One region of the Vibrio sp. Vb1574 genome, then DNA from elsewhere that is predicted to be linked to it. Evidence: riboswitches for the same ligand, from Rfam matches in the RefSeq annotation. Region 1 holds a riboswitch; the other holds the start of a gene.

Region 1 (4,853 bases):
AGTAACCAACGCTTCAGCGGCTCGAACATCAGCATTTGCAATGCGAACAGCAAACCCATTGATAATCCAAGCGCCAAGCCAAGTAAAATCTCTTGCGCGGTAACCCAAGTATGTTTGAGCAGGACATCGTAACGAGTGACTAATCTATCCAGCACTTCAATTGGTGAAGGTAAGATGAAGCTTGGCATGTCGAATACCACAACAACCAACTGCCACAATCCCAAGATCACCGCTGTGCTAATGACCAAGCGCAGAGCCGGATGGGTCACGCGTTCTTTTTTACTAATGCTTGCCGAAACGGAGTTGTACTGAGTCATATCACTCATAGTCTTTCTCCAATTGATCCAAAATCGCTTGTTGAAGCGCGGCGCACTCTCCATCGAGAACTCGTGGCGGCTTGGAGTCTGGAACGACCAAGTGCTGAGCTTGCGCAGGCGTACCTTGCAGTACATAGAGTTGGTGAGCTAATCGCACCGCTTCTTGTGGGTCGTGGGTAATAAGAACAACGGTCTTATATTTCAGTAATTCGGCAGACAAGGTCTGCAACTTATGGCGAGTAACCGCGTCCAACGCAGAGAAAGGCTCATCCATCAGAACCAGAGGCTTGTCTTGCATCAGAGTGCGAGCAAGGGCAACACGTTGTCTCATGCCGCCAGAGAGCTGAGCTGGCTTAGCATCCGCGTAATCGGCGAGTCCCACTTGGCTTAGTAAAGTCAGTGCACGTTGTCTATTTTGCTCTGGTGCTTGCTCTTGAGAAAATCGAGAACTGAGGCAGACGTTGTCTAACACATTCAACCACGGTAGCAATAAATCCTGCTGAGCCATGTAAGCGATACGGTCATGCAGTGTAGCGCCATCCGTTGTGATGAGTTCGCCATGCCAGTCAACTTGGTCATCCAGCAGGCCAGCTAAGTAACGCAATATTGTGGTTTTCCCGCAGCCACTTCGTCCGAGTAATACCGTCCATTTACCGACGGGAATGGTCATGTTCATTCCTGCTAAAGTCGGTGTTTGGCTGTCTTTGTATCGCAGACTAGCATCGGAAAGCTGAATGCCAATCGCGTTAGCGAACATAAGTATGACCCGCAAAAAAGTGGTTCACAGGGCCATGGCCTTTACCTACATCCAATTCATCAGCGTGCGCGATAGCTTGGCTGATGTACTGCTTACCCAGGTGCACCGCTTTGTGTAGGTTGTTGCCTTGGCCAAGATAAGACGCAATGGCGGAAGAAAGTGTACAGCCTGTGCCATGGGTGTTTTTGGTTGGAAATCGCTTGGCGCTAATTAACTCGGCACTGTCTTGCATGATAAGCAGATCGTTGCTGTTTTCATTTTCTTCAAGGTGACCGCCTTTGAGCAGAATAGCTTTGGCGCCAAGCGCACGAAGGTCGGTAATCATATCGTTCATTTCAGATTCTGATTGAGGCATTGGCTTACCCGTCAATGCTGCGCCTTCGGGTAGGTTAGGGGTAATGATGTCTGCGAGCGGAATCAATTCTTCTTTTAAAGTGCTGATTGCCGACTGTTCCAGTAATAGATCGCCGCTGGTGGCCACCATTACAGGGTCAATCACGAGGTGTTTTGGCTGGTATTGTTTAATTTTGTCAGCAACGACTTTGATGATGTTGGAATCGGCCAGCATGCCCACTTTTACTGCAACGATGTTGAGGTCGGTGAATACCGCATCGAGTTGACTCTCTACATGGTCGAGAGGAATTGGGAAAATCGCAGAGACGCCTTGAGTGTTTTGTGAGGTGATGGCGGTAATCACTGAGCAGGCAAAGCTACCAGTTGCGGACATCGCTTTGATGTCAGCTTGAATACCTGCACCGCCACCACTGTCTGAGCCCGCGATGGTCAATACGATAGGGGTAGGCAAGGCTGGCGTTTGATGTGAATGAGGTTGTGATTGCTGCGTCATGGTCGCTCCTACTACAAGACGTATAGGAACTGACTTTGACCATTGCAGATAGATCGATTTTTCGATCGCTATCGCTTACCTAAGAGGGGCGACGAAAGGCAAAGTGTGCATAGTTCCCTACGTCAGTGCTAACTGAATCAGGTTCAACGGGTCTCGAATTTCGATCTCAGCCAACACTTGTCGTGTGGCCCCCCGACTATTTCGTTCGGATGATAGCAGGACCATTGCGGAAGGGATACGTTTTTTGAGCGTAATTATAATGAGTATTCAATTATGCGAGGTGAGTGATAAAGTAAGCACCTAAATGGTTTGCTGGGTGGAATTTACTAGTGCAACGCTCTGGTGAATGAGCAGAACCTGGAATATTTAATAAATAATCGTGGTCTCGTTAAGCAAGGATTAGCACAAAACAAGGTTAAAAAACTGTTAAAATTTAACGTGTTGCCAATTTAACTTTGTTGAACTTTTTCACAGTTAATTAGGAAGGCTAAGACGATCATCGAGCAAGGAGACTTCATGCTTAATTCTGTAACAGCGAAGTCAGTGATCGATCATGCGCTCTTTTTGGGGGCTGATTTCGCTGAACTATTCGTTGAACATCACCAAACCAACACTGTCCAGATCGCATCTGGTGAGGTGGACAAGGTTAACTCGGGTATCGATTTTGGTATCGGTATTCGTCTCTTCTTCGGTCATAAAGTGCTTTACGGTTACACCAACAGCACAGATGAAACTGAACTTAAACGCGTAACCTCACTGCTTGCTGCAAAAGATAAGCGTGAGCAAATCGCGTCAGCAGGTTCTCTCAATCTGAACCGCTACCCAATACAACATGGTTGCCGCATGCCGCTAGGTAAGGATGCTAACCTAGATTCAAAAATCGCGTTTCTATTGAAAGTTGACCAAGCAGCACGTGCAGAGAGTGAACATATCAGCCAGTTTATTGGCAGCGTGCTTCAGCGCGAACAGCAAGTGTCTATCTTCAACTCAGAAGGCCTACACGTTGACGATACTCGCCACTACATTCGTGTTGCTGGTAACACTGTCGCGCAAAAAGGTAATGAGCAGTCTTCTGGTATGGAAGGTCCTGGCGCTCTTGCTGGTTGGGAATTCAGTGAACAGCTTGATGCCAAAGAGCTAGGTCAAACTATCGCGCAGCAAGCGTTAGTAAAACTTGGCGCGGATGCTTGTCCATCGGGTGAAATGCCGGTGGTGATTGGTAACGGCTTTGGCGGCGTTATCTTCCATGAAGCATGTGGTCACTTGCTAGAAACCACTTCAGTTGCGAAGAAAGCATCAGTCTTCCACGACAAGATGGGCGAAATGGTTGCTCACACCGCAGTGAATGCAGTCGATGATGGCACCATGACCAACGAATGGGGCTCGATTCACATTGATGATGAAGGTATGAAGACTCAGCGCACTCAACTGATCAAAGACGGTAAGCTAACCAGCTTCATGGTCGATAAAATGGGTGGCATGAAGACAGGTTATGAGCCTACGGGTTCTGGTCGTCGTCAAAACTACAAGTTCGCACCAACCTCGCGCATGCGTAACACCTTTATCGAAGAGGGCGAGCATTCACTTAATGACATGCTGGCAGGCATCGAACGTGGTATCTATGCGAAGAAGATGGGCGGTGGCTCTGTTCAACCGGGTACGGGGGAGTTTAACTTTGCTGTTCGTGAAGCCTACCTCATTGAAAATGGCAAAATCACCAAGCCTCTGAAAACAGCAACGCTGATCAGCACGGGTCCAAAAGTGTTGAAAGAAATCAGCATGGTCGGCAAAGACATGGCGCTTGCGCCGGGCATGTGTGGTTCCGTGAGTGGTTCAGTACCAACAACTGTCGGTCAGCCAACGCTGAAAGTAGATAACATTCTGGTAGGAGGCGGTAACTAATGAGCCAAGAACAACAACTTCTTAATGCGGTTGATTACGTCCTATCAGAAGCAAAACGCCAAGGTGCAGAAGCGGACGTCATTGTAAACCGTAACAGTAGCTTTTCTTTGAAAGCGAACCAAGGAAAGCTGGATGAGTACAAAGTAAGCTCAAGCCAAGTTCTGGGTGTTCGTGTTGTGAAAGATGCGCGTGTTGCAACAAGCTATTCTGAGTCGTTAGAGCAACCAAGCTTGGATTTGATGCTGACCAACGCACTGCAAAGCGCTCGCTTTTCCAAGCAAGATGAACATCAGACGATTAGTTGCGTGAACAGTCAAATCGCGACTGATGTTGCTGAGATTGCGCAAGAAGATACAACTTCTGTTGACGAAAAAATCGAACTGTCTCTCGCTCTTGAGCAAGGCGTAGTGGCTCTGCCTCACGCCTCTAGCGCACCTTACAATGGTTACAGCGATGGCGAAACACAACTGATCATTGCCAATACTCAAGGCACATTGTGTCAACACTTCGAGCGCTCGTTCACTTGTTACGCGTATACCTTGTTTGAAAAAGACGGCAAACAGTCAATGGCGGGTAGAATGTCACTGGGTCGCCGTTTTGATGAGTTGAATCCAGCTTACTGTATCGAGGGTGGCTACAACCTTGCTCGCGATCTTCTTGAAGGCGCACCGGTTGCGACGGGTAACTACCCTGCTATCTTCCACATCAATGCGCTAGCAAGTTTATTCGGTGCTTTCGGCAGTGCTTTCTCTGGCGTAAGCGCGATGAAAGGCATTACGCCACTGGGTGACAAGCTTGGTCAACGTGTTGCGAGTGATTTAATTACCTTTACTGATACGGCTTACATGCCAAATGGTATGGCAATCGCGAGTTTTGATAGTGAAGGCTTCGCTACTCAAGATAATGTCATGATTGCTAATGGTGAGTTGAAAACCTTGCTACACAATAGCCAGACCGCAAGTTACTTGGGCGCAGTCTCGACAGCAAGTGCCGCTCGCGGTGCAAAATCGAGCCTAGACGTATCAGCGAA
Region 2 (4,853 bases), on a different contig from region 1:
TGACTTCCCTGCCCCACTTGGTCCCATCAGCGACACAATCTGTCCTTGCTCAATCGTTAAGTCAAAAAGAAACAGTTCACGTTGGTAGGTGTACTGCACATCATCCAACACTAACATTACGCTCTCTCCTTCGTTTTCAATACTTTCTCAATCAAGGCAAAACAGCCCACACTCAACAACAATAAGGTCACCGATACCACCGCAGCCGCGTCCATCTGATAGCTGCCAAGCAGCTGGAATAAATACAGAGGTAAAGTGCGGAACTCTTGTCCGCCAAACAACGCAATAGCACTTAAATCGCCAATCGCAAACATAAAGCTGATCGCAAACGCATGTGCAAACGGCTTGCGTAGCGCCTGCCACTCCACCACTTTAAACCGTTGCCAGCCACGCATGCCTAAGCTGGCACATACATACTGATACTGTTGTTCAATGTGCAGCATTGGCTGCGCTAGCGTTTTGATCACGTAAGGCAAAGCCATCAAACCGTTCACCAAAATCACGACAAAAAATGCCAAGCTAAAAACATCGGTAAATGCGCGCAGTAGTAAGAATAAACCGGTGCTAATCACCAGACCTGGAGTCACCAAAATAACGGTGCCGATTAACTCAATCTGATCGGCTCGCGTGTTTTTGTACTGCAACCGCCAACGGCGACTGGTCAATAGTATGGACACCCCTGCAGCGACCGCAAGCGCGCTAGCGACACAGGCGACTTTGAGGGAGTTCAATAGCGCAGACCAAAAACGCTCATCGGTTAATACTGTCCAAACTTGTTGGTTGATGCCACTCAGTAACACCATCAATAACGGCGGTATTACCAGTAAAAAGGCACCTATGATCCAAAAGCTATCCCAAGCTTTTGACCACCCATGATCCTTCGTTAAATATTGCTGTACCGATGTGCTTCCAGCACTGATAGAAACAGGCCTTGTTAACTTCTGCACTCCAATAGCAAGCAGTCCACATAACAGCATCTGCCACAGCGCCAATAACGCCCCAGCTTGTAAATCAAAATCAAACTTAATCGCTTGGTAAATGGCCAATTCAATGGTGGTGGATTTTGGCCCGCCCCCCAACGCCATTACAGTGGCAAAACTGGTAAAGCACAACATAAACACCAACCCACAAACGTGGGGAAGCTGCTGCCTTAAACGCGGCCATTCTACCCAGCGAAACTTATCCCAATGGCTCATCCCAAGATGCGCGCAAAGCTTATGCTGCTCGGCAGGAATAGACTCCAAGGCTTGCAGAAGCAATCGTGCCGCGTAAGGTAAATTAAAGAACACATGGGCGAGTAAAATGCCGTTCAAACCGTAAATAGAGAATGGCAGTTTAGTGTCGAAACTTTGCAACCACTGCGCCAACAAACCACTGTTGCCATAAATCGCTAACAGCCCAAAAACACCAACCAAAACCGGCAAAACCAGTGTCGATGCAAACAGCTTAAGCAGTAATGATTTACCAATAAATTGGCGACGCGAAAGTGCGTGCGCTACTGGAATGGCAAAGCCAACACTGAGCAATGTGGAAAGAAACGCTTGGTAGAAACTGAACTTGGTGACATGTTGATAGTACGGGTCGCCCCATACCACAGACACATCAAGTGAAGGGGCTTGAACAATCAAAGCACCTAGGGCAGAAATAACAAAGGTCGCGATGATCATCGCGACCCCTAAACCTATTTTTGGAACAGAATTCAAAGGTAAAACCTATCTCATTCAGATGAGGATGGAAACGTCAGCTAAAACGTCAATGCGCTTTGCCATTCGCGAATCCAAGACTTACGCATTTTTGCCACTTCATCAGCACTAAAGCTCAACGACTTGCTTGGAACACTCAAAGTTTCAAAACCTTTAGGTAACTCAACGTCAGTGACTGGGTACATCCAGTTACCCGTTGGCATCGCCGATTGGAACTCATCACTTAAAATGAAACTCATAAATTGATCAGCAAGTTCTGAATTTTTTGCCCCTTTCACTTTGGCGGCTACTTCAACTTGCATGTAGTGGCCTTCAGCAAAATTCGCCGTAGCAAACTTCGAATCGTTTTCCGCAATTAAGTGGTACGCAGGTGAAGTGGTGTAAGAAAGCACTAAATCGGACTCACCATTGAGGAACATAGAATACGCCTCAGACCAACCTTTCGTGACCGTTACGGTTTTGCTCGCTAGCTTCTGCCACGCTTGCGTCACATCGTCGCCATAAATAGATTTCATCCATAGCATTAAGCCTTGGCCCGGCGTTGAAGTCCGCGGATCTTGGTAAATCACTTTCAGATCGTTGCGCGTTTCCACCAGCTCTTTCATGCTTTTCGGCGGATTAGCCAGTTTCTCTTTGTTGTACACAAACGCGAAGTAGCCGTAATCGTACGGTACAAACGTCGTGTCACTCCAACCGTTTGGTAACACTGTGTTAGCCGTATCCACATTGTGCTCGGCAAGCAGATCGGTTTTCTTCGCTTCTGCCATCAGATTGTTATCCAAACCTAATACGATGTCCGCTTTGCTATTACCGCCTTCAAGACGAAGACGATTCAGAATCGACACACCATCATCCAACGCTACGAAGTTAACGTCACAGCCACATTTTGCTTCAAAAGCTTGCTCGATTTTAGGACCCGGCCCCCAATCTGCGGCAAAAGAGTCGTAGGTATAGATGGTTAATGTGTTTTCAGCGGCAAACGCTGAAGTAGAGGTGATTGCAGCTAGGGCAATCAGATTTAGAGTGGGTTTCACAGCTCGCTCTCCATGATTATTTCAGAGAAATAAGTTGAGCGGCACAGGGTTTGAGGCGGCTATTAAGGACTTCCAATATCCAGACTCAATTCCTACGCCAGCATTATCTGGTTCAGGTAATACGGGTCCCTAGTTAAACACTTAGGTCTCAGCGCCCCAATGCATTGATTGACTCAATGCTAAATGGGTTTGCTCCCCGATGAGTTGGATGGATTGTAAAGGTATTTGAGTGGTTACACAATCAGCTCACGAGCGCTGGTCATAACCCCAACGAGGCACCAAACCTTGCTCAATACCTAAGTGGTCGAGAATTCTCGCCACCATAAAATCCACTAAGTCTTCAATGCTCTTTGGCTGATGATAGAAGCCCGGAGCCGCTGGCATGATGGTGACGCCCATTTGCGACAGTTTGTGCATGTTCTCCAGATGTAGCGTTGAAAATGGTGTTTCGCGAACCACGAGCAACAGCTGCCCGCGCTCTTTCATTACCACATCAGCGGCCCGCTCGATCAAGTTATCTGACATACCATGCGCAATCGCTGCAACGCTTCCCGCAGAACATGGGCAAACCACCATTTGCTTTGGTGCAGCAGAACCAGACGCAACCGGTGAGAACCAGTCATCTTTACCGCAAACGGTGATGTTATCGGGATTGCAGTTCAGGTGCTCTACCAATGCTTGCTGCGCCGCTTCTGGGCCACTTGGTAGCTTAAGATTATGCTCGGTTGCCATCACAACACGAGCTGCCGAAGAAATCAGAACGTAGACATGATAATCCGCCGCAACCAAGCATTCTAAAAGACGAAGGCCGTAGGGAGCACCAGAAGCCCCCGTTAATGCCAACGTGATGGCTTTTTTATGAGAGGGTTGTGTTTTGTTTTGCATATAAATCAGGCTTTTTGTTTTAACTGCTCAAGAAGTTTTCCGTGAATACCACCAAAGCCACCGTTGCTCATGACTAGAATTTGGTCACCTGGTCGCGCACGTTCGACGATCTTGGCTACAAAGTTATCTATATCCGCATCGACAAACGCTGGCTGTTTGCATTGGTCGGCAATGTCTTGCACAGACCACTCGATATTATCTGGCTGGAACAAGAAGACTTCATCTGCACTGTGTAGTGACTCTGCAAGTGTGTTTTTGTGTACACCACGCTTCATGGTGGCAGACCGCGGCTCTAACACAGCAAGGATGCGTTTTTCACCTACCTTGTTACGCAAACCACCGACAGTAAGTTCAATTGCCGTTGGGTGATGCGCAAAATCATCGTAAACCGTCACACCTTGTTCTTCACCTTTCAGCTCTAAACGGCGCTTGGTATTGATGAAACGCCCTAATGCCTGGCAAGCAAGATCCGGAGTGACTCCAACATGTCGTGCAGCAGCGATTGCCATCAGCGCATTATCCACATTGTGGTCACCCACCAAATTCCATTCGACGGTACCAACCTTCTCACCTTGCAACGCAACGTCAAACTTTGAGCCATCAAGCACTAATTTGTGCGCTTGCCAGTCGCCATCAACACCTGAAAACTGCTTTTCTGTCCAGCAACCACGCTCTAATACATCCGCTAACGCTTGATCCTGCCTCGGCGCTAAGATCAATCCATTGCCCGGTACAGTTCGCACTAAATGATGGAATTGGCGTTTGATCGCCTCTAGATCATCGAAGATATCAGCATGATCGAACTCAAGGTTATTCATGATTAAAGTGCGAGGATGGTAATGCACAAACTTAGAACGCTTATCGAAAAAAGCACTGTCATATTCGTCCGCTTCAACGACAAAAAACATGCTTTCACCCAAACGAGCAGACACTCCGAAGTTACCGAGTACCCCACCGACTAAGAAACCCGGTTGATAACCACAATCTTCAAGTATCCAGGCAAGCATGCTCGACGTGGTCGTTTTCCCATGTGTACCCGATACCGCCAATACCCACCGATCATGCAGCAAAAACTCGTTGAGCCACTGCGGACCAGAGGTGTAGCGCATGTTAGTGTTGAGCACATGCTCGACACAAGGGTTGCCACGGCTCATCGCATTACCAATCACCACAAGATCTGGTTGAGGGTCGAGTTGAGACGGGTCAAAGCCTTCAATAATTTCAATACCTT

What was found. Region 1 has a riboswitch for thiamine pyrophosphate ahead of thiD (bifunctional hydroxymethylpyrimidine kinase/phosphomethylpyrimidine kinase). Riboswitches for the same ligand answer to the same signal wherever they lie in the genome.
Region 2: another riboswitch for thiamine pyrophosphate. It lies ahead of thiB (thiamine ABC transporter substrate binding subunit); the one in region 1 lies ahead of thiD (bifunctional hydroxymethylpyrimidine kinase/phosphomethylpyrimidine kinase).

The regions. Positions count from the first base shown of each region.
Region 1 covers NZ_JAWOTC010000010.1:2,256-7,108, reverse strand. The annotation lists gene R7O12_RS09355 (ABC transporter permease) at 1-326, opposite strand, end outside; gene R7O12_RS09350 (ABC transporter ATP-binding protein) at 319-1,074, opposite strand; gene thiD (bifunctional hydroxymethylpyrimidine kinase/phosphomethylpyrimidine kinase) at 1,064-1,921, opposite strand; TPP riboswitch at 2,019-2,126, opposite strand; gene R7O12_RS09340 (TldD/PmbA family protein) at 2,438-3,823, shown strand; gene R7O12_RS09335 (TldD/PmbA family protein) at 3,823-4,853, shown strand, end outside.
Region 2 covers NZ_JAWOTC010000025.1:32,768-37,620, forward strand. The annotation lists gene thiQ (thiamine ABC transporter ATP-binding protein) at 1-117, opposite strand, end outside; gene thiP (thiamine/thiamine pyrophosphate ABC transporter permease ThiP) at 117-1,703, opposite strand; gene thiB (thiamine ABC transporter substrate binding subunit) at 1,745-2,737, opposite strand; TPP riboswitch at 2,810-2,946, opposite strand; gene R7O12_RS15480 (flavin prenyltransferase UbiX) at 2,984-3,622, opposite strand; gene mpl (UDP-N-acetylmuramate:L-alanyl-gamma-D-glutamyl-meso-diaminopimelate ligase) at 3,628-4,853, opposite strand, start outside.